Regions from separate parts of the Pseudoalteromonas sp. APC 3358 genome, predicted to be linked through region 4. Evidence: predicted binding sites of a transcription regulator. Region 4 holds the regulator's gene; each other region holds the start of a gene.

The links. The regulator MetJ, encoded in region 4, represses methionine synthesis genes. The targets are predictions, from matches to a motif close to TAGACGTCTAGACGTCTA.
Positions count from the first base shown of each region.
Region 1: metK (methionine adenosyltransferase) is a predicted target of MetJ. The motif match lies at 4,841-4,858, and genes of this name have one in related genera.
Region 2: QL995_RS03935 (methylenetetrahydrofolate reductase) is a predicted target of MetJ. The motif match lies at 5,688-5,705, and genes of this name have one in related genera.
Region 3: metA (homoserine O-succinyltransferase) is a predicted target of MetJ. The motif match lies at 2,906-2,923, and genes of this name have one in related genera.

Region 1 is NZ_JASDCE010000003.1:438,414-445,997, reverse strand. It holds gene panP (pyridoxal-dependent aspartate 1-decarboxylase PanP) at 1-235, shown strand, start outside; gene serA (phosphoglycerate dehydrogenase) at 303-1,532, opposite strand; gene rpiA (ribose-5-phosphate isomerase RpiA) at 1,542-2,195, opposite strand; gene QL995_RS07125 (5-formyltetrahydrofolate cyclo-ligase) at 2,249-2,845, opposite strand; gene QL995_RS07120 (hypothetical protein) at 2,864-3,412, opposite strand; gene metK (methionine adenosyltransferase) at 3,588-4,739, opposite strand; gene tkt (transketolase) at 5,044-7,035, shown strand; gene QL995_RS07105 (pyrimidine/purine nucleoside phosphorylase) at 7,220-7,534, shown strand.
Region 2 is NZ_JASDCE010000002.1:270,527-278,110, reverse strand. It holds gene xseA (exodeoxyribonuclease VII large subunit) at 1-244, shown strand, start outside; gene QL995_RS03955 (hypothetical protein) at 257-937, opposite strand; gene cysE (serine O-acetyltransferase) at 973-1,791, opposite strand; gene QL995_RS03945 (hypothetical protein) at 2,409-2,534, shown strand; gene QL995_RS03940 (pitrilysin family protein) at 2,615-5,497, opposite strand; gene QL995_RS03935 (methylenetetrahydrofolate reductase) at 5,749-6,705, shown strand; gene QL995_RS03930 (hypothetical protein) at 6,823-7,020, opposite strand; gene QL995_RS03925 (sensor domain-containing diguanylate cyclase) at 7,037-7,584, opposite strand, start outside.
Region 3 is NZ_JASDCE010000003.1:325,684-333,267, reverse strand. It holds gene QL995_RS06635 (histone deacetylase) at 1-513, opposite strand, end outside; gene QL995_RS06630 (PilZ domain-containing protein) at 567-935, opposite strand; gene ettA (energy-dependent translational throttle protein EttA) at 1,092-2,765, opposite strand; gene metA (homoserine O-succinyltransferase) at 2,988-3,935, shown strand; gene QL995_RS06615 (homocysteine S-methyltransferase family protein) at 3,925-4,998, shown strand; gene metH (methionine synthase) at 5,008-7,584, shown strand, end outside.
Region 4 is NZ_JASDCE010000011.1:104,706-112,289, reverse strand. It holds gene hslV (ATP-dependent protease subunit HslV) at 1-3, opposite strand, end outside; gene QL995_RS16415 (SPOR domain-containing protein) at 83-610, opposite strand; gene priA (primosomal protein N') at 631-2,817, opposite strand; gene rpmE (50S ribosomal protein L31) at 3,048-3,263, shown strand; gene QL995_RS16400 (malic enzyme-like NAD(P)-binding protein) at 3,952-5,193, shown strand; gene metJ (met regulon transcriptional regulator MetJ) at 5,276-5,596, opposite strand; gene metB (cystathionine gamma-synthase) at 5,886-7,133, shown strand; gene metL (bifunctional aspartate kinase/homoserine dehydrogenase II) at 7,139-7,584, shown strand, end outside.

The sequences.
Region 1 (7,584 bases), on a different contig from region 4:
TCTGAATCGTTTTACTGCCAGTATGCAAAAACGTCAGCGAGAGTCTGGTCGCTCATTTGTATCACGTACTCGTTTAACGCCTTCTAAATACGACAATCAACCTACAGTTGTATTTAGAGTGGTACTTGCAAACCCGCTTACATCAGGCGCTATTTTAAAAGAGATATTAGCTGAGCAAAAAGAGTTGGCTGCAACAGATCCGGTATTCAAAAAATACCTAAGAAAGTATATGTAATCTGAATACAAAAAAGGGTCACTTAATGAAGTGACCCTTTTTGATATTAGAATAGCTGATTAAATTACTAATGCAGAATACGTGCTCTAATTGTACCTTCAACTGCGCTTAGTTCTTTAAGTGCTACTTCAGATTGATCTGTATCTACATCAATAACTACATAACCAATAGATGCGTCTGTTTGTAGGTATTGCGCAGCAATGTTAATACCGTGCTGTGCAAACGCTTGGTTAATTTGCGTTAGTACACCTGGGCGGTTGTGGTGTACGTGTAATAAACGGCTACGATTAGCAAGCTCAGGCAGCGATACCTCAGGAAAGTTAACAGCTGTAATAGTTGAGCCATTATCTGAGTATTTAGCCAGTTTACCCGCTACTTCAATACCAATGTTTTCTTGTGCTTCTTGTGTAGAACCACCAATGTGCGGCGTTAAAATAACATTGTCGAATTGGCGCAGTGGCGATACAAATTCTTCATCGTTAGATTTTGGCTCAGTAGGGAACACATCGATTGCTGCACCACTTAGTTTTTTCTCTGTTAGTGCTTCTGCAAGTGCATCAATATCAACAACAGTTCCGCGTGAAGCGTTGATCAAAATAGATCCCTGCTTCATAACAGCAAGTTCTGCACTACCAATAAGATTTTTAGTTTGCGGTGTTTCTGGTACGTGTAAACTAATAATATCAGAGCGTTGTAATAGCTGAGTTAGGTTGTGAACTTGTTTTGCATTACCGAGTGATAATTTATCTTCGATATCGTAAAACTCCACGTTCATACCGATATTTTCAGCCATAATACCTAGCTGAGTTCCAATGTGACCGTAGCCAATAATACCTAATGTTTTACCACGTGCTTCAAACGAACCATTTGCTGTTTTTAACCAGCCACCACGATGAGCCGCTGCATTACGCTCTGGAATACCGCGTAATAAAAGTAGGATTTCACCAAGTACAAGTTCAGCAACTGAACGAGTATTAGAAAATGGTGCGTTAAATACAGCAATACCGCGTTCGCGTGCTGCATCTAAATCAACTTGGTTTGTACCAATACAAAAACACCCAACAGCAACTAGCTTGTCAGCTGAGTCTAATACGGCTTGGTTAATATGAGTACGAGAACGAAGTCCTACAAAGTGAACATCTTTAATGCGCTCTTTTAATTCGTCCTCAGGTAAGGATGTTTTAACGTAGTCGATATTGCTGTAACCGTTACGTTTTAGCGTTTCAACAGCGCTTTGGTGAACACCTTCAAGCAAGAGAATTTTAATTTTGTCTTTTGCTAACGATACCTTACTCATAACCTCATCCTATTTAATTTGTGGCCCATTTTTAGTACCGATAATCACTTTATCAGCACCACGTATTGCAAATAGGCCGTTGGTAACTACGCCAACAATTGAATTTATTTGTGCTTCAAGTTGTTTAGCATTGGTAATTTTTAAGTTAAATACATCTAATATAACGTTACCGTTATCGGTAACTACGCCTTGGCGATAAACAGGGTCACCACCAAGCTTTAATAATTCTCGTGCAACGTAGCTGCGCGCCATTGGAATAACTTCTACCGGAAGCGGGAAGTCGCCTAATGTTTTTACTAATTTGGTGTCATCTACAATGCACACAAATTGTTTAGCTACAGCGGCTACTATTTTTTCGCGAGTAAGGGCTGCGCCGCCACCTTTAATCATTTCGTTTTGATCGTTTATTTCGTCAGCGCCGTCAACGTATACATCTAAAGCAGCAACGTTATTAAGCTCAAATACTTCAATACCTAACGCTTGTAGGCGCGCGGTTGAGGCTTCTGAACTTGATACAGCGCCTACAATAGTGTCCTTTACTGAGCCAAGGGCATCAATAAAGTGATTAACAGTAGAGCCTGTACCCACACCTACAATAGTGTTTTCTTTTACAAACTCGAGTGCTGCCCAAGCAGCTGCTTTTTTTAATTCATCTTGTGTCATTGCTTTGTGCTCATGTATGTCAGAAATATGCGGTTAGTAATCAAATTTAATTGTTACCAACAGTATGTTTTATCTGGGGTGATAATGGTTTTAAGTGGTACATCCCACGACTCGATTGGTAGGGCCTCAACTTTTTGGCATTCATGTGCAAGGCCAATTAGTTGTGGTTTTTGCCAATTTTGTTCGTGCAAACGCGCCAATGTCCGGTCGTAAAACCCACCTCCCATTCCTAGGCGATTACCTTGTTTATCAAATGCAACTAATGGCATAAGAAGGTAATCAAGCGCTGGTAATGGGCATATCTCAGAGCAATTCAGCTTAGGCTCCAAGATACCATAGCGATTTGCCTTCATGGGTGAGTTTTTTTCATAACGTTGAAAGAGTAAATTAGCCCCGTTAAAGGGGTGTATTATAGGGAGGTAAACTTTATGGTTTAAGTTCCATAACTCTTTAATTAACAATGAAGTGTCTAGCTCCCCATCGTTACTTAAGTAAATGGCAATATGCTTTGAATTCGTTGTTTTTTCGCTTTTTAAATGTTGAATAAAATTCATTTTTAGCGATTGCGCAGCAATTATTTGCTGATTATTTGACAAGTTTTTACGGGTGTTACGAATTTCTGCTCTTATTTTTGCGCGTTTATTACTCATTAAATTAATTAGCCATTCTTAAAAAGAGAATAAATCGGGAAAAATTAAAAAAACAACCAGTACGACTAGCAAAATTGTGGCAGTTGCAATCAATGAATATAAAAGTAAGTTGCTGCGTTTTTTAGGAGGCGCTAAATCATCATCTAGCATTAGATCGTCACCTTGCCATTCGTCAATACTTTCGTCTGGTGCTTTTAATTGAGCTTCAGGAAGGCGTTGCTCTAACTCGTCTAACTTTTCTTCAAGGCGAATTAAGCTGCTAGTGATGTAATCGAGTGCATCAAAAATACGTTCGTCACGTTGGTTGTTATTTGCAGCAGGGGTTGAGCCATTTTGAATGATGTTTGAAACAGCTTGAAGCTTACTTTTAATGCCTAAGCCTGCTAGTAACTTAGCCTGTTTTAACGCTTTGTCTTTATCGCTTGGTGCAAACAGCGGCTTACCTTTAAAAAAAAGAGCTACTTTTTCATCTGACGTTTTTAATTTTGCAGCTAAATTTGTACATGCTGTTTTTATGTCAACGTTATCGGCAAGTCCTGCAAATATAACGCGAAAGTTATCGGCCATTTAACTGTCCCTAAAGCTTTTATAATGAAATGAGTATATACCTAAAGTACAAAAGAATTCGAGGTCGATTTAATAGTTATTTTGTAGACGCTCTACAAACAATATAGCGAATAAGTTTTAGATGCAAAAACGGCCCTTAAAAGGGCCGTTTTTAATTTACTACAACAATTTTGGCTTAAAGGCCAGCAGCTGCGCGAAGTGCGTCTGCTTTATCTGTACGTTCCCAAGGGAATTCGTCACGACCAAAGTGGCCGTAAGCCGCTGTAGGAAGGTAGATAGGGCGCTCTAAATCAAGCATTTGAATTAAGCCGTAAGGGCGCAGGTCAAAATGTTCACGAATAAGCTCGATTAAACGGCTTTCTTCTAGCTTGCTTGTACCAAACGTTTCAACGCTGATAGAAGTAGGCTCTGCAACACCAATTGCGTAAGAAACTTGTAGCTCACACTTGTCAGCAAGACCAGCAGCAACAATGTTTTTAGCAACGTAACGTGCAGCGTATGCTGCTGAACGGTCAACTTTTGATGGATCTTTACCAGAGAAAGCACCACCACCGTGACGAGCCATACCACCGTATGTATCTACAATGATTTTACGACCAGTTAAACCACAGTCACCCATTGGTCCGCCAATTACAAAGCGACCTGTTGGGTTAATGAAAAACTTAGTTGCACTTGTGATAAGTTCTGCAGGAAGTACCGGCTTGATGATTGTTTCCATCACCGCTTCTACTAAATCTTTTTGCGAAATGTCTTCGCTGTGCTGAGTAGAAAGCACTACAGCATCAATACCTACAGGTTTGCCATTTTCGTATGCAAAAGTAACTTGAGATTTTGCATCTGGACGTAACCAGTTAAGCTCGCCGCTTTTACGAACCTCAGCTTGGCGCTGTACTAAACGGTGTGAGTAAGTAATTGGGGCAGGCATTAGTACTTCTGTTTCGTTACATGCGTAACCAAACATTAAGCCTTGGTCGCCAGCGCCTTGCTCTTCTGGGCTAGTACGGTCAACACCTTGGTTAATGTCAGGAGACTGTTTACCAATAGTGTTTAAAATTGCACATGAATCGGCATCAAAGCCCATGTCTGAATTTGTGTAGCCAATGTCACGAATTGTTTTACGTGTAATTTCTTCGATATCAACCCATGCGCTAGTAGTGATTTCACCACCAACCATAACCATACCGGTTTTTACGTAAGTTTCGCATGCAACACGGGCATGAGAGTCTTGCTCTAGGATAGCATCAAGTACCGCATCAGAGATTTGATCGGCGATTTTATCCGGATGACCTTCAGAAACTGATTCAGAAGTAAATAAATGTTTTGCCATTATAATTCTGCTCACAAATATTGCGCTTCACAAACGTCGGTATTAGCGCTAAAAAATTAAGGGGCGTATTTTATCGAAAACAAAACACCTTGCATAGTGTTTTTACGCCTAGACGTCTAAATAAAATTACTAATAACTTTTTGGTCTTAAAAAATATTCATAATGCCTCACTTTTATAGGGTTTTTAATTGCACACAGCCCCCACAATAAGTAAGAATGGTCGGTATAAACGAACCCAAGTTACTTGGGTGCATAAACAAACACATAAATACCCGCGCAAATACACATAAAGGTAGGAGAATTCATGCCATCTCGCAAAGAACTTGCAAATGCTATTCGCGTCTTGTCAATGGACGCAGTACAAAAGGCCAAATCTGGTCACCCTGGAGCCCCTATGGGCATGGCTGATATCGCAGAAGTATTATGGCGCGATTATCTAAAACATAACCCAACGAATCCAGAGTGGGCTGACCGTGACAGATTTATTCTTTCAAACGGCCACGGTTCAATGCTTATCTATTCTCTATTGCACCTAAGTGGTTACGACTTACCACTGGACGAAATTAAAAACTTCCGTCAAATGCATTCTAAAACACCAGGTCACCCTGAATATGGTTATGCACCGGGAATCGAAACTACTACGGGTCCATTAGGTCAAGGGATCACAAATGCCGTAGGTATGGCAATTGCTGAAAAAGCGCTAGCTGCACAGTTTAACCGTGAAGGTCACGATATTGTTGATCACTTTACCTATGCATTTATGGGCGATGGCTGCCTTATGGAAGGTATTTCTCATGAAGCAGGTTCACTTGCAGGCACATTAGGTCTGGGTAAACTTGTTGCATTTTGGGATGACAACGGCATTTCAATCGATGGCGAAGTAGAAGGTTGGTTTACAGATGACACGCCAGCTCGCTTTAAAGCATACGGTTGGCATGTAGTTAGTGGTGTTGATGGCCACGATAGCGATGCTGTAAGTGCTGCAATAGCAGAAGCAAAAAGCGTTACCGACAAGCCTTCACTAATTTGTTGTAAAACAATTATTGGTTACGGCTCACCTAATAAATCTGGTAGCCACGATTGTCACGGTGCACCACTAGGTGATGACGAAATTAAAGCGTCTCGCGAATTTTTAGGTTGGACTGGCGATGCTTTCGAAATTCCTGATGATATTTACGCACAGTGGGATGGCAAAGAAAAAGGTCAACAGCTTGAATCAAGCTGGGACGAAAAATTTGCAGCATACGCAAAAGCATACCCAGAGCTTGCAGCTGAATATAAGCGTCGTATTAATAACGAACTGCCTGGCGATTGGGCTGAAAAATCTCAAGCGTACATTGAGCAATTACAAGCAAACCCTGCAAACCCAGCGTCTCGTAAAGCATCGCAAAATGCATTAAACGCATTTGGTCCGTTATTACCAGAATTTATGGGTGGTTCAGCCGATTTAGCAGGCTCAAACTTAACAATTTGGGATGGCTCTAAAGGTTTAACACGCGATGATGCAAGCGGTAACTACATTTACTACGGTGTACGTGAGTTTGGTATGTCGGCAATTATGAATGGTATTGCCCTTCATAAAGGCTTTATTCCTTACGGTGCTACGTTCTTAATGTTTGTTGAATATGCAAAAAATGCTGTACGTATGGCTGCATTAATGAAGCAACCAAGCATTTTTGTATACACGCACGATTCAATTGGTTTAGGTGAAGATGGTCCAACTCACCAACCAGTAGAGCAAATTGCAAGCATGCGTTTAACGCCTAACTTATACAACTGGCGTCCATGTGACCAAGTTGAGTCGGCAATTGCATGGCAACAAGCTATTGAGCGTAAAGACGGTCCTACATCGTTAATCTTTACTCGCCAAGGTCTTGAGCAACAAGCACGTGACGCACAGCAATTAAGTGACGTTAAAAAGGGTGGTTACATCCTTAGCTGTGACGGCAACCCAGAGATCATTTTCATTGCAACGGGCTCTGAAGTGCAACTAGCACAAGATTCAGCAAGCGAACTACGCAGCCAAGGTAAAAAGGTACGTGTTGTATCTATGCCATGTACTGATGCCTTTGAAGATCAAAGCGCAGCATACAAAGAAAGCGTATTACCGGCATCTGTTTCACGCCGCGTAGCAGTAGAAGCTGGTATTGCTGACTACTGGTACAAGTACGTAGGCCTAAACGGCGCAGTAGTAGGTATGACTACCTTTGGTGAGTCAGCACCTGCAGGCGAGCTGTTTGAGCACTTTGGTTTTACAGTGGCAAACATTGTAAGCAAAGCAAACGAGCTTTTTTAATCGCTTTGATTAAATAAAGTAAGTAATTGAAAAACCCGCACATGTTGCGGGTTTTTTTATGCCCTTACATGAAGCAACTTCACCTTGATCAATGCAGCTTTCCTTGCAAGAAAGTAAGCTATCAGGCAAGGTAGTGCGATAAAATTTATAAATAAAAATCTTAAATTAATAGCAGGAGCTAAAAATGCCAAAGTTCGATAACGTGAGTGTAGTAAAAAAAGCCAATGTATATTTTGACGGAAAAGTGTCGAGCCGTACCGTTATTTTAGGTGATGGCGAAGCGAAAACGTTAGGTTTTATGCAACCAGGTGAGTTTGTTTTTGATACAAACCAAAAAGAGTGCATGGAGCTTTTAGCTGGCCAATGGGATATTTTATTACCAGGTGCAAGTGAGTGGAAAACATTTAACGCGGGTGAATCGTTTAATGTTGATGCAAATGTAAGCTTTAAAGTAAAAGTATCTGATTTTGCTGACTACTGTTGTTCGTACACAGATTAATCAGTACAGCTAGACGTCTGAAAGCCCATGCACTATGGGCTTTGCATAAA
Region 2 (7,584 bases), on a different contig from region 4:
ATTACAAGCTAGGCTAAACCAAGCTATACAGCATCAGTTACAGCAAGCGAATAATAGCTTAGCACTGCAGGCTAGCAGGTTAGATTCAGTAAGTCCGCTTAATGTTTTAGCGCGCGGTTATAGCATCACTAAAACACAACAAGGCAAAGTGGTTAAATCTGTGGGGCAGATTAAAACAGGCGATGTTTTGATTACAGAGCTCGTTGATGGCTCTATAGAATCACAGGTTATACCTGTTACATAAAGTTGGTATTACTTAAAACTCTGTACTTAGCAACAATTTAAGCTCGCTATCGCTTGATGTGGAGGTAGTGCTTTTAAATTGTTGCCAAAACTCTTGCTTCATCAACTTGTCGTTTAGCTCTCGCCATTGAGAATTATCAAATGTGTCGTTATCAGCGGGTGCGGCTAGTTCAAATTCACATATCGTCGTTTTACATTTTGCACTAACAACATCGGGTATAATCGCTAAATCAGCTGTTAATAAAAAATCTTGTAATGCCATTTCAGTACGATAAGCCCATTCTTCGTCACGCGTTTGCTTTTCAAATTTATCACGTAAGATCTTCTCAAAATCTGAAGGACCTCTCATTTGCTTTAAAATGCTTTTAACTGTCGCTTTCTGTTCGGCGAGTTGCTGCTTAAGCTGAGTTACTTGCTCTTCTAAAGGTAGTTCATCAAGCATTTGGGTTTCTGAATAGGTTGGAGGCGTATCTTCAGCGGGCTCTATACTAACGACTTGCTCAGGTACTGCAGAGTCTGCATTACTTAATACCTCATTACTTTGTTGTTCAGTATGAAGCTTTTGCTGTTTTTCATAACTTGGCTGCGACTTAACAGATTCTGGATGACTTGAAGCTGCATTAAAGTAGCCCCAAGTTAAACCTACACCCGCAATAAACCCAATCCCTAGAGCCAATAAACTATTCTTGTTCATGTTAATTCCTTTTAAGTTTTATGATTTTTAATTACTTATAGCATTGCACTCGTGTGCGATTCGTTTTCAGGCTCAGGATTTGCTAAAAAGTTTTGGTTCATACTTTGCGCCGGACACTCACAATCCGGTCGACCAATAATTTTAGCGGGTACGCCAACAGCGGTTGTGTGTGGTGGAACATTGCTAAGTACAACTGAGCCCGCACCAATTCGTGCGCCCTCACCTACTTCAATATTACCAAGTACTTTAGCGCCGGCGCCAATTAATACGCCCGCTCTAATTTTAGGATGACGATCACCCTGCTCATTACCTGTACCGCCAAGCGTTACAGATTGCAAAATTGATACGTTATCTTCAATTACTGCTGTTTCACCAATAACAATACCGGTTGCGTGGTCAAACATAATGCCTTTACCCACTTTACATGCTGGGTGAATATCGACCCCAAACACTTCAGAGTTACGGCTTTGAATAAAGCGCGCTAGCTCTTTGCGGTTTTGTTGCCACAAGCAATTAGCCAAACGGTGCGCCTGAATAGCATGAAAACCTTTTAGATTTAATATAACCGTAAGATAGGTTTCTGATGCAGGATCGCGGTCTTTTACCGCTTTAATATCCTCAGCAACAAAAGATAGCATACGGTCACATTTTACAAATGCTTGATCGAACAGCTCTCGGATAGTGAATGCCGATACCACCGCATCAGCCAACTTATTAGCAACAATAAAGCTCAATGCCGAACCTAAACAATCATGATTCAAAATGCATGAATAAACATGACTTGCTAATAATGGTTCACGTGTTACTACATCGTTAGCTTCGTCGCGAAGCTGTTGCCAAATTGCATGACGCATAATACTGCACTGCCTTAAGTTGATATAAAATAGCCTTTTCCCAAGTCTAACGGATTTAAAGCCTAAGGTGTTAATCCCTTAGTTATTTGTTCTGGTTATTAGATATAACTAGGGACGATTAACTCTTTGTTGCCTACACGGATGTAGATAAGAGGCGTGAGCAGGACGCGGAAGCTTTGTTCGGTTTTTACTTATTCTTACAGGGATGTAAGTCAGTAGAATAACGCAGGAGCAGTTATCGAGCCCACTAGGTTACAAACCTCGCGCCGCGATTAAATCGACCCTAGGTTGAACAAATTTCAATCCACAGAGTTCAACACGCCCTAGCACCCAGAAATGATATTTCAAATACGTACCCATTTTTTAGATTAAGTTATACGACAGTAGCTAAAATTAGCAATACATACTTAAAATATAGTAAATTAATAAAAATCAAAAGCTAGCAACATACGAAAGCTCACCTGTCATATGAAAGAATACGGACTGACGTACAGCTGACGGCGTAAAAAAACGCTAAATTAATTAGGATTTAAGCTAAGTTTGTTCATTATACCGAGCTAAGCTATATTTAGTTTTATTGATTTTTTACATAAACAAATAGAAATGAGGAATTCAAAATGAGTGATGACTCTGAATTAAAAAATAAAGAAAAGCGTGGAATAAATATATTACTTCTCATTAGTTTAATAATTATGATTATTGGTATTGCCATCAAAATATATGATGCGCGTTTCATTAATTAAAGGACCCTACTACAGAGTCATTAAAGATATAAAGTGCCCCATAAGTTAGGGCACTTTCCAACCATTAAAAACCACTTAAATTATTGAAATACTTTTTCAACTTTTACTACTTCAATATTTTTTGCAGGAATTGCTAATTTGTAATCAGCAATTACTTTATCCTCAGCAACTAGTTCCGCTGGTTTTTTTGTGTTGTAAACCATTGGTGAGGTTTGCTGCGATGCTAAACGTTTTTGCATATCAGCGCCGTCTGCGGTTATAAACACATAGTGAACATTGTCTGTTTGTAAGTTTTCTTTAATAACGCGATTAACATCAGCAAGCGTTAGCGTTTTAAGTTTGTTAGTTACGTAACTTACAAAGCTATCTGTGTTGTAAAATTCGCTATCAAGCGCGTAACCTAATTGGCGGTTTTGACTTGCCACCATTTGCGGCACAAAGTTAATTAAAAAGTTACGCGTAGCTTCAAAGTCGTCTTCGCTCATACCATTTTCAATTAGCTTATCTAGCTCAAACAAGGCGGTACGTGTTGCAAAGTGCGCATCGTTATTAGAGCGAAGTGGGCGTAACCACACTTGAAATATTTGCTCAGAGCGCCCTAGGTTTGCATCAGGCTTGGTTTGAAACATACCACGTGGAAAGTATTCAATGTATGCGTAATCGCCATAGTTCATGCCGCGAGTTTCACGAATGCGCTCATATAAAAAGCTGTTAGAACTACGGTGCTCACCAAAGTACGAACGCACAAGCCAAAGGGCTGTCCAGTCTTCGCTACTTCTTATTGTATCAATAGGAAAACCAAACGATACCGCAGTCGATTGTGCCGATTTTTCTACAATCGTTGCATGATGACCTTTAAGCACTGGTGCATCAGGAATACTTAAACGGCTTTGATCACCTTTTGGTAGCGTTGCAAAATCGCTCATTATTTTAGCTTTAAGTTTTGCAGGAACAGCCCCAATTAAACCAACCGTGAGTTTAGATTGCGTAAGCTCGCTGTTATAAAACGCTTTAATATCATCAAGGGTCAGCGCTTCTAAATCCGAAATATCACCATAGTTGTAGCTTTCGTAAGGGTGATTTTTGTAAAGCGCACTGTATAGAATTTCTTTACCTAGCTCTTCATCGTTAGATGCTTTCAAACCTGATTTAATACCGTCGATCATTTCTTTTTTAAGGCGCTTAAAGTCATCGTCTCTAAAACCTGGATTTAGTAATTGATCGCTCACAAGTGAATACCACTGCGCCGCATTATCTTTATGAATACGTCCTTGGAACGACAGCATTTCTTTATCTATTTGATAACCAAAGCTACCCGCAAGCGGATAAAGTGCTTTTTGAATATCTTTATAGCTTGTCGCCTCTGAGCCACCTTGTGCAAGCATAGCCGCAGTGAGCGCAGCAACACCTTTTTTGCCTTGTGGGTCGGCAGCCGCACCGGTATTGAATAAAAAGTTAACATCAATTAATGGCGAGCTATTCGTTTTATCAAGTACTTTAAATACAGGTGCCGCAGGTGCTTGTTCAAGCTTTGCAGTAAGCGCATTTAAATCAACTTCTTGCTCAAAACCTGGGGCTTTATCAAGTGCCGACATTGTTAATGTGGTACGTGCGTTATCAGTAAAGTATTTATTAGCAACGGCTTTAATATCTGCGCTGGTAATGTTATCTGCCGATTTATACAGCTGGTTTATAACCTCAGGATCGCGCTCAAAATGCATGTAGCTGGCAAGGGTTGATGCAATCGCTTGCGACGAGTCTAAGCCATTTATAAAGCTGTATTTAAGGTTCGATTTTAAATCACTCAACTTTTGCTCATCAACAAGCTCAGTGCGTGCTTTTGCATAAGTGCGGTTAATGGCATCGCGTGCAGTGGCTAAATCGTCTGCGTTTTCTACTTTAACAAATACGTGTAATAAACCCGGATCTTTAGTCTCAGGGTTATAAGTAAACATTTGGCTGGCAATTTGTTTGTCGACCACTAGCTCTTGATATAAATCTGAATTATTTGAAAAATAAAGCTGTGAGATTAAATCAAGTGCCGCTCTGTCTTTTTTAGCAGGCTCCCACGCAGCGCCTTTGTACGATACAAGTAACCAATGCCCTGGTAGCGCTTCATCTTGCTGGTGCAAATATTTTGGTGCTTGTTGAACAGGTTCTGCTTTAATGTCAGCAACATAGTTACCCTTTTTCCAGCTACCCCAATGCTTTTTAACCATTGCCATTGTTGCTTGTGGATCTACATCGCCCACAATAACAAGTGACACATACTCAGGTTTATAAAATTTAGCAAAAAACTCTTTACCGTACGCCATTTGATCAGGCATGGCTTCTATGTCTTTAAAAAACCCCATAGTGGTATGTTTATACGTGTGCTTATCAAACGCTTCTTCGCGTACAGCGCTTAATAATTTACGAATTGGACTCGCGTTGTTTTTTAAGTACTCACCTTTTACCGTTTGTGCTTCTGTTCTAAATTGCTCTTCGGTGTAAGTTAAGTTTTGAAAAATATCAGCTTCAAGTTCAAGTACTTTATCAAGATGCTGCTTTGAAAAGTTTAAATGGTAGTTTGTAAAATCGTTTGTTGTATAAGCGCGGTTATCAACACCTGAATTTTTTAATATGTCTGAGTACACATCTTCAGGGTATTTTTGTGAGCCTTTAAACATCATGTGTTCAAAAAAGTGAGCAAAGCCTGTTTTGCCCTCTTCAACTTCGTTACGCGATCCAACCGATACCGGAATTTGCAGCGACACTACATCAGGGTAATCGGTTTTAACAACCATGACACGTAAGCCGTTTTCTAGCTCTTCAATTAAATAATCTTGTGAAAAAACACGATCATCAGCTTTATTTACTTGTTCTTGTTGTGCTGTTGTTTGCGTGCTTTGGTTTTGTTGCATGGCGCAACCTGTTAACGCCAGCGATACCGCTAAGCTGGTTGCTAATAATTTAAATTTCATTGTTGTCCCTTTTTTAAATTGAGCAAATTTGTTGTCAGATTTAACTCTTTAATTATGCCCCAAAGCCAATAAATATAAGAGCCCCAAGGGAATTTATTATGTAAACAACTGTGTCAATTATAAATTATGGGAACAAGCACTATGAATAAACATCATGTTAGTTGAAAAACTTTCACTAAATAAATCTATCTAGACGTCTAAATGGCTGCTATATTAAATCCATCAAAACAAACTTAGCTGGAATGAGGATTATGGCTTTATCACTAAAAGAGAAGATAGTGGACACCAACCAAGGTGTTTATCTTATTGGTACTACCCCGCCTAAAATTGGCACCGATAAAGCGCAATTAAAAACCATTGCAGAAAAGCTATTAGGTCGCTTACACGAAATTGAATACGACGGCGTGATAATTTACGACATTCAAGACGAAAGCAGCCGAACTAATCAAGACCGCCCATTTGCGTTTAAACAAACCGTTGATCCGCGTGAATACAGCCATTTACTTCGTAATTTGTCTGCACAAGATGTGATTACTTATAAAAGTGTGGCGCAGCGTGGCGTAGGCGAATTTAAAGATTGGCTAAGTGAAACTAAAAACGACTACGATTTACAAAATGTTGTTTTAGTAGGTAGCCCGTCATCGATAGGCGATATAAAGCTAAGCCTGCCAGATGCGTATAAAGCGATGGCTGAGCAATCAGATGATTTCTTTTTAGGTGGCGTTACTATTGCCGAGCGCCATTCAAGTAAACGAAATGAGCACGAACGATTAATAGAAAAAACAGCACAAGGTTGTCAGTTTTTTATATCGCAAGCTGTTTACGATGCACAAGCGACTATAGAGCTAATTACTAGCTACGCACGTACATGTAAAGCACAGGGTATTACACCTCAACGTATTATATTAACGTTTACACCGTGCGGCGGCGAAAAAACCTTAGAGTTTATGCAATGGTTGGGTATCTCAGTACCAGAGGCAACGAAATGGCGCATGCTTGATGCAGACAATACATTAAGCGAATCAGTACGTATTTGCCGCGAAAACCTCGACTTAATACTTAAAAGCTGTGCGCATTTAGATGTACCGCTGGGCTTAAATATTGAAAGCTTAACAAACCGTAAAGAAGAAATTGACGCATCAATCAACTTATACCGTTTATTAAAAGCAATAATGGAATTAAACCTAGCTGAAAAGCTAATAGCTTAAAGGCGAGGTTAGAGCTAATTAACACCCTTCTTGGCAAGCCTAATGGCTTGCTTTTTTATGTCCGTACTTTGAAAAATGAATTAATAAATACAAGTAAAAATTTGCAGCTTAAGCTATTTATTGAAGCTGTTTTTGGTTATTACTCTCAAGCCTTTTTAAGGCAAACCCCATCAATGAGCACATAACACCAAAAATTATTCCCTCATTAGATATAAATCTAATGCTAGGGAACGTTTCAAATAAGCTTATTATTGCTAATGAAAAAATAAAACCTATCGCAGAAAAAACCAGCCAAATTTTTGTGGCATGAGTCATGACGAACTTCCTTTTATTATGCTTTTTTAGCGAGCTTATACGCTTGTTTATTTTTATACATTGCGTGGTCTGCATCATTTAATAGCGCTTCAAATGGCTGCTTTTGTTTATTAGTAAAACTATAACCAATACTGAGCGATAAATCGCAAACGTCTTCTTTGAGTAAGGCTTTTGAATACTCAGTCGAAATTTTATCCATGATGTAGTTAATTTTGCTTTTATCGCTTACTTGCATTACTGCAACAAACTCATCGCCACCTAAGCGCCCTACTATATCAGCATCTCTTAAATGCGTTTTTAGCGTATCTGCCAATATAATTAAGGCTTTGTCGCCCACTTCATGTCCGCAGGTGTCGTTTAATTTTTTAAAGTCGTTTATATCAATAAACAAACAACACACGTCAAAGCCTAAACGTAGCGCTAAGTTAAGTTTTTGCTGGGCTAATAAGTTGAGTGCTCGGCGATTATAAATATCTGTTAATGAGTCTAACATGGCTATTTCGCGCATTTGCTCATAGCTATACACAAGCGCTAGGTCGTCTTCAATCAAATCACGTAGTTGTT
Region 3 (7,584 bases), on a different contig from region 4:
CATTGCGGCTGTGCCATCACCTTGGTGCACGTCTAAATCAAAAATAAGTACGTTAGTTACTTCACCCGATTCAATTAAAGTTTGCGTGGTAAAGGCTAAATCATTAACCATGCAGTAGCCTGAGCCAAAATCGGTATGCGCATGGTGTGTACCACCGGCTAAGTGACACGCTATACCGTGTTTAAGTGCTAAACGAGCTGTTTGCAAAGTACCTTGAGGAGCTGTAAAGGTACGTGCCATAAGCTCTTTTGACCAAGGTAGGCCAATGCGGCGCATTGCTTTTTCATCTAAGCGGTTATTCCACAAATCGTGTATGTAATTTTCGCAGTGTATTAGCTCAAGTGGCTCTGGCGTGCCTAATATTGGCTCAACCAGGTTATCGCCAATCAAACCAAGCTCTGCAACATGCTGATATAAATGTGCAAACTTACTCATTGCAAAACGATGCTTTGGATCGAAATTAAACGAGTAGTTAGGGTGATACACCAAAGGTAAATGTGGATTTAAAGTCATGCTTACACAAGTTGAAAAGTTTGCACCATGGTAATCAACTAATCCAAATGAGTCTATTCTTGCGTGTCGTGAATCAACATAGCGAGTTCGCGATGTAATAGTTCGTCATCAGCTAAGTTTAGCTCTATTAAACGCTTTAAATAAGTAATGCTGTCTATATCAATATGGTGGCATTTTAAACCAATATGATCCGCTTCTATATGGCACACCACAACCTCCATTTTTATTTCTATTTCGCTTTGAGGCAGCGAAAAACGCAGAACAGCTTGGCTATTTTGGTTGCCAATAAAAGCATCACATTTAGTGATTAATGCGCCATGCAAAGATACATCAAGTAATTTACATGGGTATTGGTGATCATTAAAAATCACTTGTGCATCGGTTGAAAATAAAACACGAGAAAACTGACGACGATTTTGCATAACCTAATTTAGCCTTACTATTTTTATAATAAATTAAGCATAGCGGGTAATTCTCTACATGCTAGCAGGATATGCTCCTGTAATGCTGGTGGCATAAAAAAGCCCCGCATAAATGCAGGGCTTAGTTTTACTGTAATAAATTAGCTACAGTAAATATTAACCAATTTTTTTGTACTTAATACGTTTAGGTTCAGTTGCTGCTGCACCTAGTGTCTTTTTAAGCCACTCTTCGTATTCAGTATAGTTACCATCAAAGAAGTTAATTTGACCTTCGTCGCGGTAATCTAAAATGTGCGTAGCAATACGGTCAAGGAACCAACGGTCATGCGAGATACACATTACACAACCAGGGAACTCTAAAATAGCGTTCTCTAGTGCGCGTAGTGTTTCAACGTCCAAGTCATTGGTTGGCTCATCGAGTAGTAACACATTGCCGCCAGCTTTTAATAACTTAGCAAGGTGTAAACGGTTACGCTCACCACCTGATAGGTCTTTAACAAACTTTTGCTGATCGTTACCTTTAAAGTTAAAGCGACTTACATACGCACGGCTTTGGAACTCAAAGTTACCAATTTTTAGTACGTCTTGACCGTCTGATATTTCTTGGAAAACAGTTTTGCTTTCGTCCATACCGTCGCGGAACTGATCAACAGTAGCAAGGTGTACGCTTTCGCCAACGGTAATGCTACCGCTGTCTTGCTTTTGCTCACCACTGATCATTTTAAACAGCGTTGATTTACCCGCGCCATTAGCACCAATAATGCCCACAATGGCACCTTTTGGCATGCTAAAGCTTAAATCGTCAATTAAAACGCGATCGCCAAAACTCTTACGAAGATTAGTTACTTCAAGCACTTGGTCGCCTAAACGCGGACCAGGTGGAATAAACATCTCGTTAGTTTCGTTACGTTTTTGGTAATCAGACTGCTGCATTTCAGTAAACTGAGCCATACGTGCTTTTGACTTAGCTTGGCGACCTTTAGGGTTTGAACGAACCCATTCAAGTTCTTGCGCAATTGATTTTTGACGTGCTTTTTCAGATTTTTGTTCTTGCTGTAAGCGCGCATCTTTTTGTTCAAGCCAAGAAGAGTAGTTACCTTCCCATGGAATACCTTCACCACGGTCAAGCTCCAATATCCAACCAGCTACATTATCAAGGAAGTAACGGTCATGCGTTACCGCCACAACAGTGCCTTCGTAATCGTGTAAGAAGCGCTCTAACCATGCAACCGACTCAGCATCCAAGTGGTTAGTTGGTTCATCGAGAATAAGCATGTCTGGTTTTTCAAGCAGTAATCGACATATAGCAACACGACGACGCTCACCACCTGAAAGGTGCTCAATTTTAGCATCCCATTCTGGTAGGCGAAGTGCATCAGCAGCACGCTCTAAAACGTTATCAATGTTGTGACCATCGTGCGCCTGAATAACAGCTTCAAGCTCGCCTTGCTCTTTTGCAAGTGCGTCAAAGTCAGCGTCTTCCATGGCGTATTCGTTATACACTTCGTCAAGACGTTTAAGTGCGTGTTTAACTTCGCCAACAGCTTCTTCAACAATTTCACGAACTGTTTTGCTTTCGTCTAAAACAGGCTCTTGCGGTAAATAACCAATTTTTGTACCAGGCTGAGGATGTGCATCACCTTCAAAATCTTGGTCAACACCGGCCATAATACGTAGCAACGTAGATTTACCAGAACCGTTTAAACCAAGCACACCAATTTTAGCGCCAGGAAAAAAGTGTAACGAAATATCTTTTAAGATAGTGCGCTTAGGTGGCACAACCTTAGATACTCGACTCATCGAGAATATAAATTTATCAGGTAAAACCATGGAGGAAAGCCTTCAAATAATAATAAAAATTTCAATGTTGTATTGTAGTGGCTGACAGGTGAAACAGTCAACGAATGGTGGGTTTTAAAGCACTAAAGCATGCTTGTAAGTAAAGTATAAAATCATGAATAAATTTCATTTAGACATCTATACATCTAGAGGTTGATATTTTTTACTTTCAGTTCATAATTAAGCTTCGGTTTTTATGAGCAGGAGTAAAGTATGCCAATTACAGTAAAAGACGAGTTGCCAGCAATTGCACGTTTACGTCAAGAAAACGTATTTGTAATGCCAAAAACACGTGCAAAAACGCAAGAGATACGCCCAATGCGTTTGGCTATTTTAAACTTAATGCCTAATAAAGTAGAAACCGAAGTTCAGTTTATTCGCTTGCTTGCCAACTCGCCTTTGCAAGTAAACGTAGAACTACTGCGTCTCGACACTCACCGCAGTAGCAGTAATTCAGAAGAGCACCTTGATACCTTTTATCGTTATTTTTCTGAGGTTAAAGACAACAATTACGATGCATTAATTGTAACCGGTGCGCCACTTGCGCATTTAGAATACGACGATGTAGCGTATTGGGATGAGTTAAAGGTCATTATAGATTGGGCTGAGCAACACGTTACCTCTACGTTATTTTCGTGCTGGGCAGCACATGCAGCGTTATATCACCGTTACAATTTAAAGCGTGATTTAAAAGACGACAAACTGTGTGGTGTATTTACCCACCAATGTTATTTTGATCACGGTGCACTGACTCGCGGGTTCGACGACACCTTTTTAGTACCGCACTCACGCTACGGCCACATTGATATAAATAAAATAAACGCCTGTGATGAGCTAGTTGTACTGGCTGGTTCTGAGCGAGTAGGGGCTTACTTACTTAAAAATAAATCGGGTAGCCAAGTGTTTATAACTGGTCACCCTGAGTACGACGCCGACTCGCTAAAAGCAGAATACGAGCGCGATTGTAAAAAAAGCCCTAATGCACCAAAACCCGAAAATTACTTTCCGGATGACGATGCAACCAAACAACCTTCAAAAACGTGGCAAAGCCATGCTTTTTTACTTTTTTCGAACTGGTTAAATTACTACGTGTACCAAACCACACCGTATGATATTAATTTAGTTAGCCAAGACGTGAGGACTAACAACTATGCCGAATAACGCTCCTACAAATAATAAGCAAGCCGAAATAAGCGCCGCATTAAAAGAACGCATTTTAATTTTAGATGGCGCTATGGGCACCATGATCCAAGATCATAAGCTAGAAGAAGAAGACTATCGCGGAGAGCGTTTTAAAGACTGGCATGTATTAATTAAAGGGAATAACGATTTATTAAGCCTAACCAAGCCCAATTTAATCACTGATATTCATCGTGGTTTTTTATCAGCGGGCGCCGATATTATCGAAACCAATACGTTTAACTCGACCACTATTTCGATGGAAGATTACGACATGGCAAGCCTAAGCCGTGAAATAAACCTAGAGTCGGCTAAATTAGCACGCGCCATTTGTGATGAATTTACGGCTAAAACGCCAGAAAAACCGCGTTATGTAGCCGGTGTTTTAGGGCCGACATCTAAAACGTGTTCAATTTCGCCAGACGTAAACGATCCGGGTTACCGAAATGTCACCTTTGATAAGCTGGTTACTGCGTATATTGAATCAACACTTGCATTAATGGAAGGCGGCGCCGATTTAATACTAATCGAAACTATATTCGATACCCTTAACGCAAAAGCCGCCTCGTTTGGCGTAGAAGAAGCCTTTGAGCAAGCAGGACGTAAATTACCAGTTATGATTTCGGGTACTATTACCGATGCCTCAGGCCGTACGCTTTCGGGGCAAACAACCGAAGCATTTTATAATTCTATTCGCCATATTAAGCCTATTTCGATTGGTTTAAACTGTGCGCTTGGCCCTGATTTACTGCGCCAGTATGTAGAAGAGTTATCGCGCGTGTGCGAAACCTTTACATCGGTACACCCTAATGCGGGCTTACCAAATGAGTTTGGTGAATACGACTTAGAAGCGGACGATATGGCAACCGAAATTATCGATTGGGGTAAATCGGGCTTTATTAATATAGTAGGCGGATGCTGTGGCACCACGCCTGCGCATATTCGCGCTTTTGCAAAAGGTTTAGCGGGCGTTAAACCACGCCAACTACCAGAGCTTGAAGTACGCATGCGTTTATCAGGCCTTGAAGCCTGTAACTTAAATTAAGGAGCCAGCATGACCCAACAAATAGCAGTATTTACTAATGTCGGCGAACGTACCAATGTAACGGGTTCTGCCATGTTTAAACGTTTAATCATGGAAGAAGACTTTGAAGCCGCGCTAACAGTGGCACGCGAACAAGTAGAAAATGGCGCACAGGTTATTGATATAAACATGGACGAAGCCATGTTGGACTCAAAAGCCGCCATGGTTAAGTTTTTAAACTTAATAGCCTCAGAGCCTGATATTTCTCGCGTACCAATTATGGTCGACTCCTCAAAATGGGAAGTAATAGAAGCAGGCTTAAAGTGTATTCAAGGCAAGGCGATTGTTAACTCAATATCGCTAAAAGAGGGCGAAGAGCCGTTTATTCGCCAAGCTAAAATAATAAAACGCTTTGGTGCAGCCGCTGTTGTAATGGCATTTGATACCGACGGACAAGCCGACACGGCAGACCGTAAGTTCGCAATATGTGCGCGCAGTTATAAAATATTGGTAGAAGACATTGGCTTTGCGCCAGAAGATATTATATTCGACCCTAATATATTTGCCGTAGCCACCGGTATTGAAGAGCACGATAACTACGCCGTAGAATTTATTGAAGGCACTCGCCGTATTAAGCAAAATTTGCCGCACTGTAAAGTGTCGGGCGGTGTATCAAATGTATCGTTTTCGTTTAGGGGTAATAACCCCGTACGTGAAGCCATTCACTCAGTGTTTTTATATCACGCTATTCAAGCTGGTATGGACATGGGTATTGTAAATGCGGGGCAACTAGCCGTTTACGATGATATACCAGAAGAACTACGTAAAGCCGTTACCGACGTAATACTTAATACCGACTCAGGCGCAGGTGAGCGTTTAGTAGAGCTTGCACCTAAGTATTCGGGTATGGCACAAGCCGAGCGAGTAGAAGATTTAGAGTGGCGCACATGGCCTGTTGCAAAACGCCTTGAGCACGCGCTTGTAAAAGGTATTACTACCTTTATAGATGAAGATACCGAAGAATGCCGCGCCGCAGCAGCTAAACCTATTCACGTAATTGAAGGGCCGTTAATGGACGGCATGAACGTAGTAGGCGACTTATTTGGCGCAGGTAAAATGTTTTTACCACAAGTTGTTAAGTCGGCGCGCGTAATGAAGCGAGCCGTAGCCTACCTAGACCCATACATTGAGCTTGAAAAAGAAGAAGGCTCAACTAACGGTAAAATAGTGATGGCGACCGTAAAAGGTGACGTACACGACATAGGTAAAAATATTGTGGGTGTTGTACTGCAATGTAATAACTATGAAGTAATCGACTTAGGTGTAATGGTACCGGCTGATAAAATACTCCAAACCGCCATCGACGAAAAAGCCGATATTATTGGGTTGTCGGGCTTAATTACCCCATCGCTTGACGAAATGGTACATGTGGCAAAAGAAATGAAACGCCGTGGTTTTGAACTGCCGCTACTAATTGGTGGTGCTACTACTTCTAAAGCGCACACCGCAGTAAAAATTGAGCCGCAATATGACAAAGGCGTTGTGTATGTAAGTAATGCCAGCCGTGCAGTTGGTGTGGTTTCAAACCTATTATCAAAAGACATTAAACCTGACTTTTTAGCTAAAACTAAAGCTGAATATGTAAAAGTACGCGAGCAACAAGCCCGTAAAAAACCACGCTCTAAGCCTGTTACTATTCAGCGTGCCCGCGATAATGCAGCAAAGCTTGATTGGGATAACTACACGCCGCCAGTGCCTAAAAAGCTTGGCGTGATCGAGTTTAAAAACGTATCTATTGCCACTTTGCGTAAATACATAGATTGGACGCCATACTTTATGACGTGGTCAATCGCCGGTAAATACCCGCGCATAATGACCGACGAAGTAGTAGGCGAGCAAGCGCAAAGCTTATTTAAAGACGCTAACGACATGTTAGACGACCTTGAAAAAGCAGGCAGTTTGCAACCACTTGGCGTAATAGGTTTATTCCCTGCTAACCGCGTTGGGGACGACATAGAAATATACACCGACGAAACACGCAAAGAGCTGTTAACTACCTCGTGCCATTTACGTCAGCAAACCGAAAAAACCGACTTTGCTAATTACTGCCTAGCCGACTACATAGCACCCAAAGGTACACCAGATTATTTTGGCGCGTTTGCAGTAACGGGCGGTTTAGAAGAAGACGACTTAGCAAATGCGTTTGACGCACAGCAAGACGATTACAACAAAATAATGATTAAAGCGGTTGCCGACAGGCTCGCAGAAGCGTTTGCAGAATACTTACACGAAAAAGTACGTAAAGAGTATTGGGGTTTTGCACCAGACGAAAACCTAGCAAACGATGAGCTAATACGCGAAAACTACCAAGGTATTCGCCCAGCGCCAGGTTACCCTGCGTGCCCAGAGCACACCGAGAAAAAGAAAATTTGGCAATTACTCGATACCGAAAAACGCATTGGCATGCAGCTAACCAGCTCATACGCAATGTGGCCAGGTGCTGCTGTTTCAGGTTGGTACTTTTCACACCCTGAGGCTAAATACTACGCCGTAGCAGCAGTACAACGCGATCAAGTTGAAGACTACGCTAAACGAACCAATATGACG
Region 4 (7,584 bases):
CATGTTATTCCTCATCATCGAGCTGCAGAGGCAACTCGTAAAAAACGATTATGATGAGGTTATATGGGTGAATGGTTTATTTTCAAGTCCAGCCCCAAATTCCGCAGCCGACTATTTTTACACGTTTAAGTTTGTTTTTATCGCTTTCGGCTTGGCGTTTGGTTTTATAAGGGCCTAAACGTACTTTATACCAAGTACCATTGCTGCCTTCAGCCTGTTTTATCTCAGAAATGAGCCCTGCAAATGCAATTTTAGCTTTTAACGATTCAGCTTGTGCATGAGTCCTGAACGAACCGCATTGCATAACATAAGGACCTTTTTGCTCAAGTTCTTTTACTTCAACTTGAATCTCGTGGTTTCTAATTTCTTTAATAAATTCCGGTGTACGTGGAATAACAACTTCTACTTTTGCGGGTGCAGTTGGGTTAGCTTGTTTTTCGACAAGTTTTGGATCGGCATTACTTTTTATAAACCATAGTGTGTAGGCAAAACCACCTACAAGTAAGATGGCTATAACGGCTAAAAGAATAGGAAATGGTTTTTTAGCGGGTGCGTTTTTTTTACTGTTTCTGCCTGCAGGCTTTTTATTAATATAATCGTGCTGTGCCATGGTGTTATTTTGGCCTTAACCTAAATCATGTCTATAGGGTCTACGTCTAAGCTCCAGCGTACTTTTTGTGCAAGTTTACTGGTACTTAAATAATCAACCATTTGCGCAAGGTACTGATGTAATATGCGACGATCTTGCGCTTGAATATGCAATTGAAAACGATACATACCTGCGACTCTTTCAAGTGGGGCAGGGATCGGACCGAGCAATTGTATACCAGATACCCCATTCACAGGAACCAAATCCGTCAAAAAATCGACGACTAGTTTAATACTATGTCCTTGTGCACGCACAATGGCCATATTTGTAATGGGCGGTAAGTCAGCATCATCGCGCTCACTAAGAGCAAAACGGGCAAAGTCTTGGTAACCATTATTAACTAAGTCTTGCAAAAGAGGGTGTTCTGGAAAGTGTGTTTGTAATAACACTTGACCAGGTTCTCCTGAACGTCCAGCACGCCCCGCTACTTGGGTGACTAATTGCGCTAAATGCTCTGTCGCTCTGAAGTCGCATGAGTATAAGCCGCTATCTACATCTAAAATTATAACAAGGCTCACATCTGCAAAGTGATGGCCTTTGGCAAGCATTTGTGTGCCCACTAAAATGCGTGCGCCCCCTAGGTTTATTTCATCAAGTGCTTTTTCAAGGCTACCTTTACGGCGAGTTGAATCGCGGTCTATACGAGTAACAGGTGTATCAGGGAATTCGGTCGATAAAAACTCTTCAATTTGCTCTGTGCCTTTACCGTTAGGAAATATTTGCGTACTTCCACAGTCAGGGCATTGGTGAGGGACAGGGTACTGGTCGCCACAGTGATGACAGATCATTTGCCCAATCGCTTTATGAAATGTAGCGCTGGTACTGCATCGTTTACACTCGCTCAACCAACCGCACTCATGGCAAATAAGGGTGGGTGAGAAACCTCGGCGATTTAAAAATACCATAACCTGTTTACCGCGATTTAAGTGCTGACGCATAGTAGCAAGGCTTGCATGTGCAATACCTGCTTGGTCGGGCTGACCTTTCATATCGAGTAACTTAAACTGGTTGTCAGTCGCTGTTTGTGCACGCTCGGTTAAACTTAATAGCTGGTATTTGTTATTAATTGCTTTGTGTAGTGTTTCAAGCGCGGGTGTGGCGCTGCCTAATATAAGCGGGATTTTATGCTGAAAAGCTCTGTAAGCGGCTAAATCACGAGCATGGTAACGAAGGGTATCTTGTTGTTTAAATGACGAGTCGTGTTCTTCATCAACAACAATCATACCGAGTTTTAAAAATGGTAGAAAAATACTCGAACGCGTGCCAATAACTATCGCGCAACTGCCTTTTTCGCAAAAACGCCATGTTTGTAAACGTTCGTTGTCAGTAAGTGCTGAGTGCCAAAGCATAATGGGTGTATCAGGAAAGCGGCGGCGGAAACGGTTTACGGTTTGTGGTGTTAGGCCGATTTCGGGCACGAGTACGAGGGCTTGCTCGCCACGTTTGAGTACTTCTTCTAGGCACTGTAAATACACTTCGGTTTTACCGCTGCCCGTTACGCCTTCTAATAAGAAGCTGCTAAAGCCAGTACTTTGATTTATAGCTGTGCAAGCAACCGCTTGTTCTTTATTTAGTACTGGTTTACTACCGACGGTTGGAGCAACACTTTGCCATTGGTTATCGTGCTCAATAGTTTGTGTTATGAGTTCTTTATCTATTAAGCTATCTATTGTTTTTTTACTAAAGCCCAGTGCTTTTAACTCAGTTAATGATGACTTACCTGATTGCGATAACTGCTTTAATAGGTTGAGCTGTGTTTTAGCTTTTAACGACGGTACTTTTGCACCTTTTTCTGTCAGGGCAACCATATTAATACTGGTTTTATCAGGCGATTCACCTTGGCGAAGTGCACCAGGTAGCGCTATATGAATAGTTTCGCCTAATGGGTAGCAATAATAGCGGGCAGTAAAGCTAAGGAGTTCTAAATGCTGGGCACTTAAAATAGGGGCGTCGTCTATTACCTCTATAATATTTTTAATTTTATTTAAAGGGACGTCGGTACTGCTTTTAATACCCAAAACAACCGCTACTTTTTTTTGATTACCAAAAGGTACCAAAACCCGCATGCCAGGTAGTAAAGGAGTTGATAAGCCACTGAGCTGTTCTTCTATTTTATAATCAAAGGTGCGTGGAAGTGGGACTTTAATAGCAACTTCAACAAAACTCATAACAACTCAACCCGTAAAATTAATGCTGTAATGTACTAAAAATAACGCTAAAAACCTACTAGCAATAGCGCTTGAGACAGAGATTGTTCACTTTTTTGGCAAAAATATAAATAAATACTTGTGTGGGGGGAGGTTGTTGGATAAAATCCGCCACCAACAAATTTGTTTTAACGACGTATGGTGCCAAACTCCGGGTTTGGAGAGCGATGCGGCCTTAACTAGAGGTTCCTATGAAAGAAGGTATTCACCCTAAGTACGAAGTAATTTCTGCAACATGTTCATGTGGAAATAAATTCGAAACTAGCTCAACTCTTTGTAAAGACATTCACTTAGACGTATGTTCTGCGTGTCACCCGTTTTACACTGGTAAGCAAAAAGTTTTAGACACTGGCGGACGTGTTGATCGCTTCAACAAGCGCTTCGGTGCACTTGCCAGCAAGAAGTAATTATTGCTGTTTAGTTAAAAAAAGCACCTTAGGGTGCTTTTTTTGTGCCTAAAATTTGTTATTTATTATCTTAAACTAACCTACATAAATCTTTGAGCAATTTAACGAATTAAATTGCACTATAACATCGTTAAAAATTTTTTATTTAGAACAACTAGATACAAAAATTTTTGCCTAGTTCTAGCGTAATTTTCTTAACGTTAAATAGACCCCATATATAAGCAGATTGGTATTATTTCGTTGATTTTAACTATCCCCTCCTTTTGCATAACTATTTCCTATTCTTATTCTGAGTATGCATAATCCTTTACAGACAAATCGATAGATATTCTCTATATTTTAAATAGTACAATTTTTAACTAGGTTGATAAAAGCATCTAACGTGGGCTTATCTGTTTTTAAAGTAGGGTAGTAGGCTGTTATTCTAAGTTTATGCTGATACTTTAAGTATACATTTTATAAGATTTTGATAGGCATAAAAGCACCTTAAAACTTACTTTTTAGGTGAATTTTTATTTATTAAATGTTGATATAATCCTGCAAAGTTACTGAAAAACCTCTTAAAATTATAGGATATAGCATATAACAGGATAGACCTGATATTGCTTGGAATTTAAAAATAATAAGGGTATCGTACCCCAAGACTCCATCTCTCACTTTAACTTAAATTGCAGGATACCATCGCGTTATGTCTGACTTTCGTGAACAAGCACTACATTACCACTCACATCCCGTACCAGGTAAAATTAGCATTGAGCTTACAAAACCAGCTGAAACGGCTCATGATCTTGCACTTGCGTATAGCCCAGGTGTTGCCGAACCTGTACGTGAAATAGCTGCAGATCCTGCAAATGCTTATAAATATACTGGTAAAGGTAACATGGTTGCGGTTATTACTAATGGTACTGCAATTCTAGGCCTTGGTAATTTAGGTCCTTTAGCGTCTAAGCCTGTAATGGAAGGTAAAGCGTTATTGTTTAAACGTTTTGCAGGGCTTGATTCTATCGATATTGAAGTTAAGCACAAAACAACAGAAGACTTTATTAATACGGTTGCCAACATTGCCGACACATTCGGTGGTATTAACCTTGAAGATATTAAAGCACCAGAGTGTTTTGAAATAGAAAAAGCATTAATAGAGCGTTGTAGTATTCCTGTTTTTCATGACGATCAACACGGTACTGCCATTGTAACGGCTGCTGGTATGTTAAATGCGCTAGAAGTACAAGGTAAGTCAATTGAAGATGCAATTATTGTATGTTTAGGTGCAGGCGCTGCCGCTGTTGCGTGTATGGAGCTGTTAATTAAGTGTGGTGCACTGCGTGAACACATTTATATGCTTGACCGCAAAGGTGTTATTCATACCCGCCGCGATGACTTAAATGAATATAAACAGCTTTTTGCTAACAATACCGATAAGCGTACATTGCAAGATGTAATTGCAGATGCGGATGTATTTGTGGGTGTTTCTGGCCCTAACTTATTAGCGGCTGAAGATTTAAAGCTAATGGCTGCAAAACCAGTTGTGTTTGCATGTTCAAACCCAGATCCTGAGATTGATCCTGCACTTGCGCACGGCGCACGCAACGATTTAATCATGGCAACAGGGCGCTCTGATTACCCTAACCAAGTTAATAATGTTTTATGTTTCCCGTTTATTTTCCGTGGTGCGCTTGATGTACGTGCAAGCGCTATTAACGATGAAATGAAAATTGCTGCAGTAGATGCTATTCGAAGTATTGCCAAAGAGCCAGTACCTGCAGAAGTTTTAAAAGCCGCTGGAGTAGATAAACTAGAATTTGGTGCGCAGTATATTATTCCAAAACCAATGGATCCACGTTTACTGCCGCGTATAGCAAGAGCTGTTGCACTTGCTGCTATTGAGTCAGGTGTTGCACAAATTGAGCTACCTGAAAACTATATGCAGTAAATCTATACAGTAGAGCTATGCAATAAAATTTAGACATAAAAAAACCTCAGTAATTACTGAGGTTTTTTTGTCTTTGTAATATTTATTCTTCGTTTAAAACGGGTACTTCTAGACCCATTTCTTGCATTATTTTTTTAACTTCTTCTGGTACTTTTTCGGCGTTATCTTTACGTAAGTCATCGTCATTTGGTAAAGGTTGGCCAGTAAAAGCATGCAAAAATGCCTCACATAGCAATTCACTATTTGTAGCATGGCGAAGGTTATTGATTTGACGACGTGTACGTTCGTCAGTTAATACCTTTAATACATTTAGCGGGATCGAAACGGTGATCTTTTTAACTTGCTCTGATTTTTTACCGTGTTCTGCGTATGGGTGAATATACTCACCATTCCATTTAGCCATAAGATGTATCGTTGCCTCAGATTATTAATTTCTCACACGGTATAAAAAGCGTGTAAATATGCGTGAAATTCTATCGATTTAAAAAAGATAGTCAAATAATAGATACCGATCTATCTTAATAAGCCTATTGTAGGTGTAAAGATAAGCACACTTTTGTGAGCTAAAATGTGTTATTCGCAGAGGCCCCTTCTACTTTTAGCCATCTAGAGCTTTAAAATACTTTGACTTATCAAAACGGATAACTTACTCTTTTAGACGTCTAAACATCCAAATTAATCAGGTGACGAATATGAGCGAAAAAAACAAAGCGACCATTGCTGTACGTAACGGCGTTGATGCTGATAAACATCATGGTGCGGTGGTACCGCCAATTTATTTATCGACTACTTATTCGTTTGCCGACTTTGATACTAAGCGTGAGTATGATTATGGTCGTAGCGGTAATCCTAATCGTGATATTTTAGCTGAGACGCTTGCTAAGCTTGAAGGTGGCGCTCGTGGCATAATTACAGCTACAGGCATGGCTGCCGTGCATTTAGCTACTCAGCTACTTAATAGTGACGATACGTTAGTAATTCCACATGATTGTTATGGTGGCAGCTATCGTTTATTTACATCTTTACAAAAACGCGGACTACTAAAGCTCGAAATATTAGATTTAACAAAAGAAGAAAGTCTTCAACAAATTTTAGTAATTAAACCTAAGCTTATTTGGATAGAAACCCCAAGTAACCCAGTACTTCGTTTAACAGATATTAAAGCGGTTACCGATGTGGCTAAGCAATGCGGTGCATTGGTGGCTGCAGATAACACGTTTTTGTCACCTGCTTTACAAAATCCTCTTAAGTTTGGTGTAGATATTGTGGTGCATTCAACCACTAAATACATTAACGGACACTCAGATGTAGTAGGCGGCGCTGTTATTGCCGCAACACAAGAGTTAGGCGATGAGCTTGCTTGGTGGGCTAATAACATTGGTATTACGGGTGCGCCTTTTGATAGCTATTTAACGCTTCGTGGTTTACGTACTTTAAATGTGCGCCTAAGGCAGCATCAAGAAAATGCACTGGCAATAGCTAAGTATCTTGAAAGCTCTGAATATGTAAGCCAAGTTTACTACCCAGGTCTTGAGTCACATCCTCAACATGAGCTGGCTAAAGCACAGCAACTTGGTTTTGGTGGCATGGTGAGTTTTGATATTAAAGGCGATATAAACGACGCTGCGGCATTTTTAACTAGCCTTAAAACGTTTAGTTTAGCTGAGTCACTAGGTGGCGTAGAGAGCTTAATTTGTCACCCTGCAACTATGACGCACGCAGGTATGGAGGCAACAGCACGTTTAGAAGCGGGTGTGGGCGATACGCTTATTCGTATTTCGGTAGGTATTGAAGATATACACGATTTAGTCGCTGATTTTGAACGAGTGTTTGAACTTGTAAAACCAGGGCAAAATAAAAATGTTGGCCGTGTAGGCAAAGGAGCAGGCACTCCTGGTGGTAACGTTAAATTAAGTGCAGCCCGTCCGGCGCTTTGGTGATTAATATGGTCAATTGTGTACATAAATTTGGTGGTTCAAGCTTAAGCTCAAGTGAGCGCTATCAAAGCGTAGCTAAAATAATTATTGGGCATACTCAGACGGGCGACTGTGTTGTGGTATCGGCTGCGGGTAAGACAACCGATACGCTAGTATTACTTTGGCAAAGCTATCAAAAACAAGATACTCAAGCAGTCGCTGATATTTTACTGCAGTTAAATAACCATCAAAGTGATTTAATAGAGCAGCTATTAGAAGCCGATTTAAAACGAAGTGCACTTAAAACACTAAGTATCGAACTTAGCTATATTGCAGAACTTGCTCAAGCTGAGCAGCTAAAAGAGGCTGCATTGCTTGCACATGGCGAACTGTGGTCAGCACGTTTACTCGCTACTTATTTACAGCAGCTAAATATTGAGGCATGCGCTCAAGATGCACGTACTCTTTTTACCTT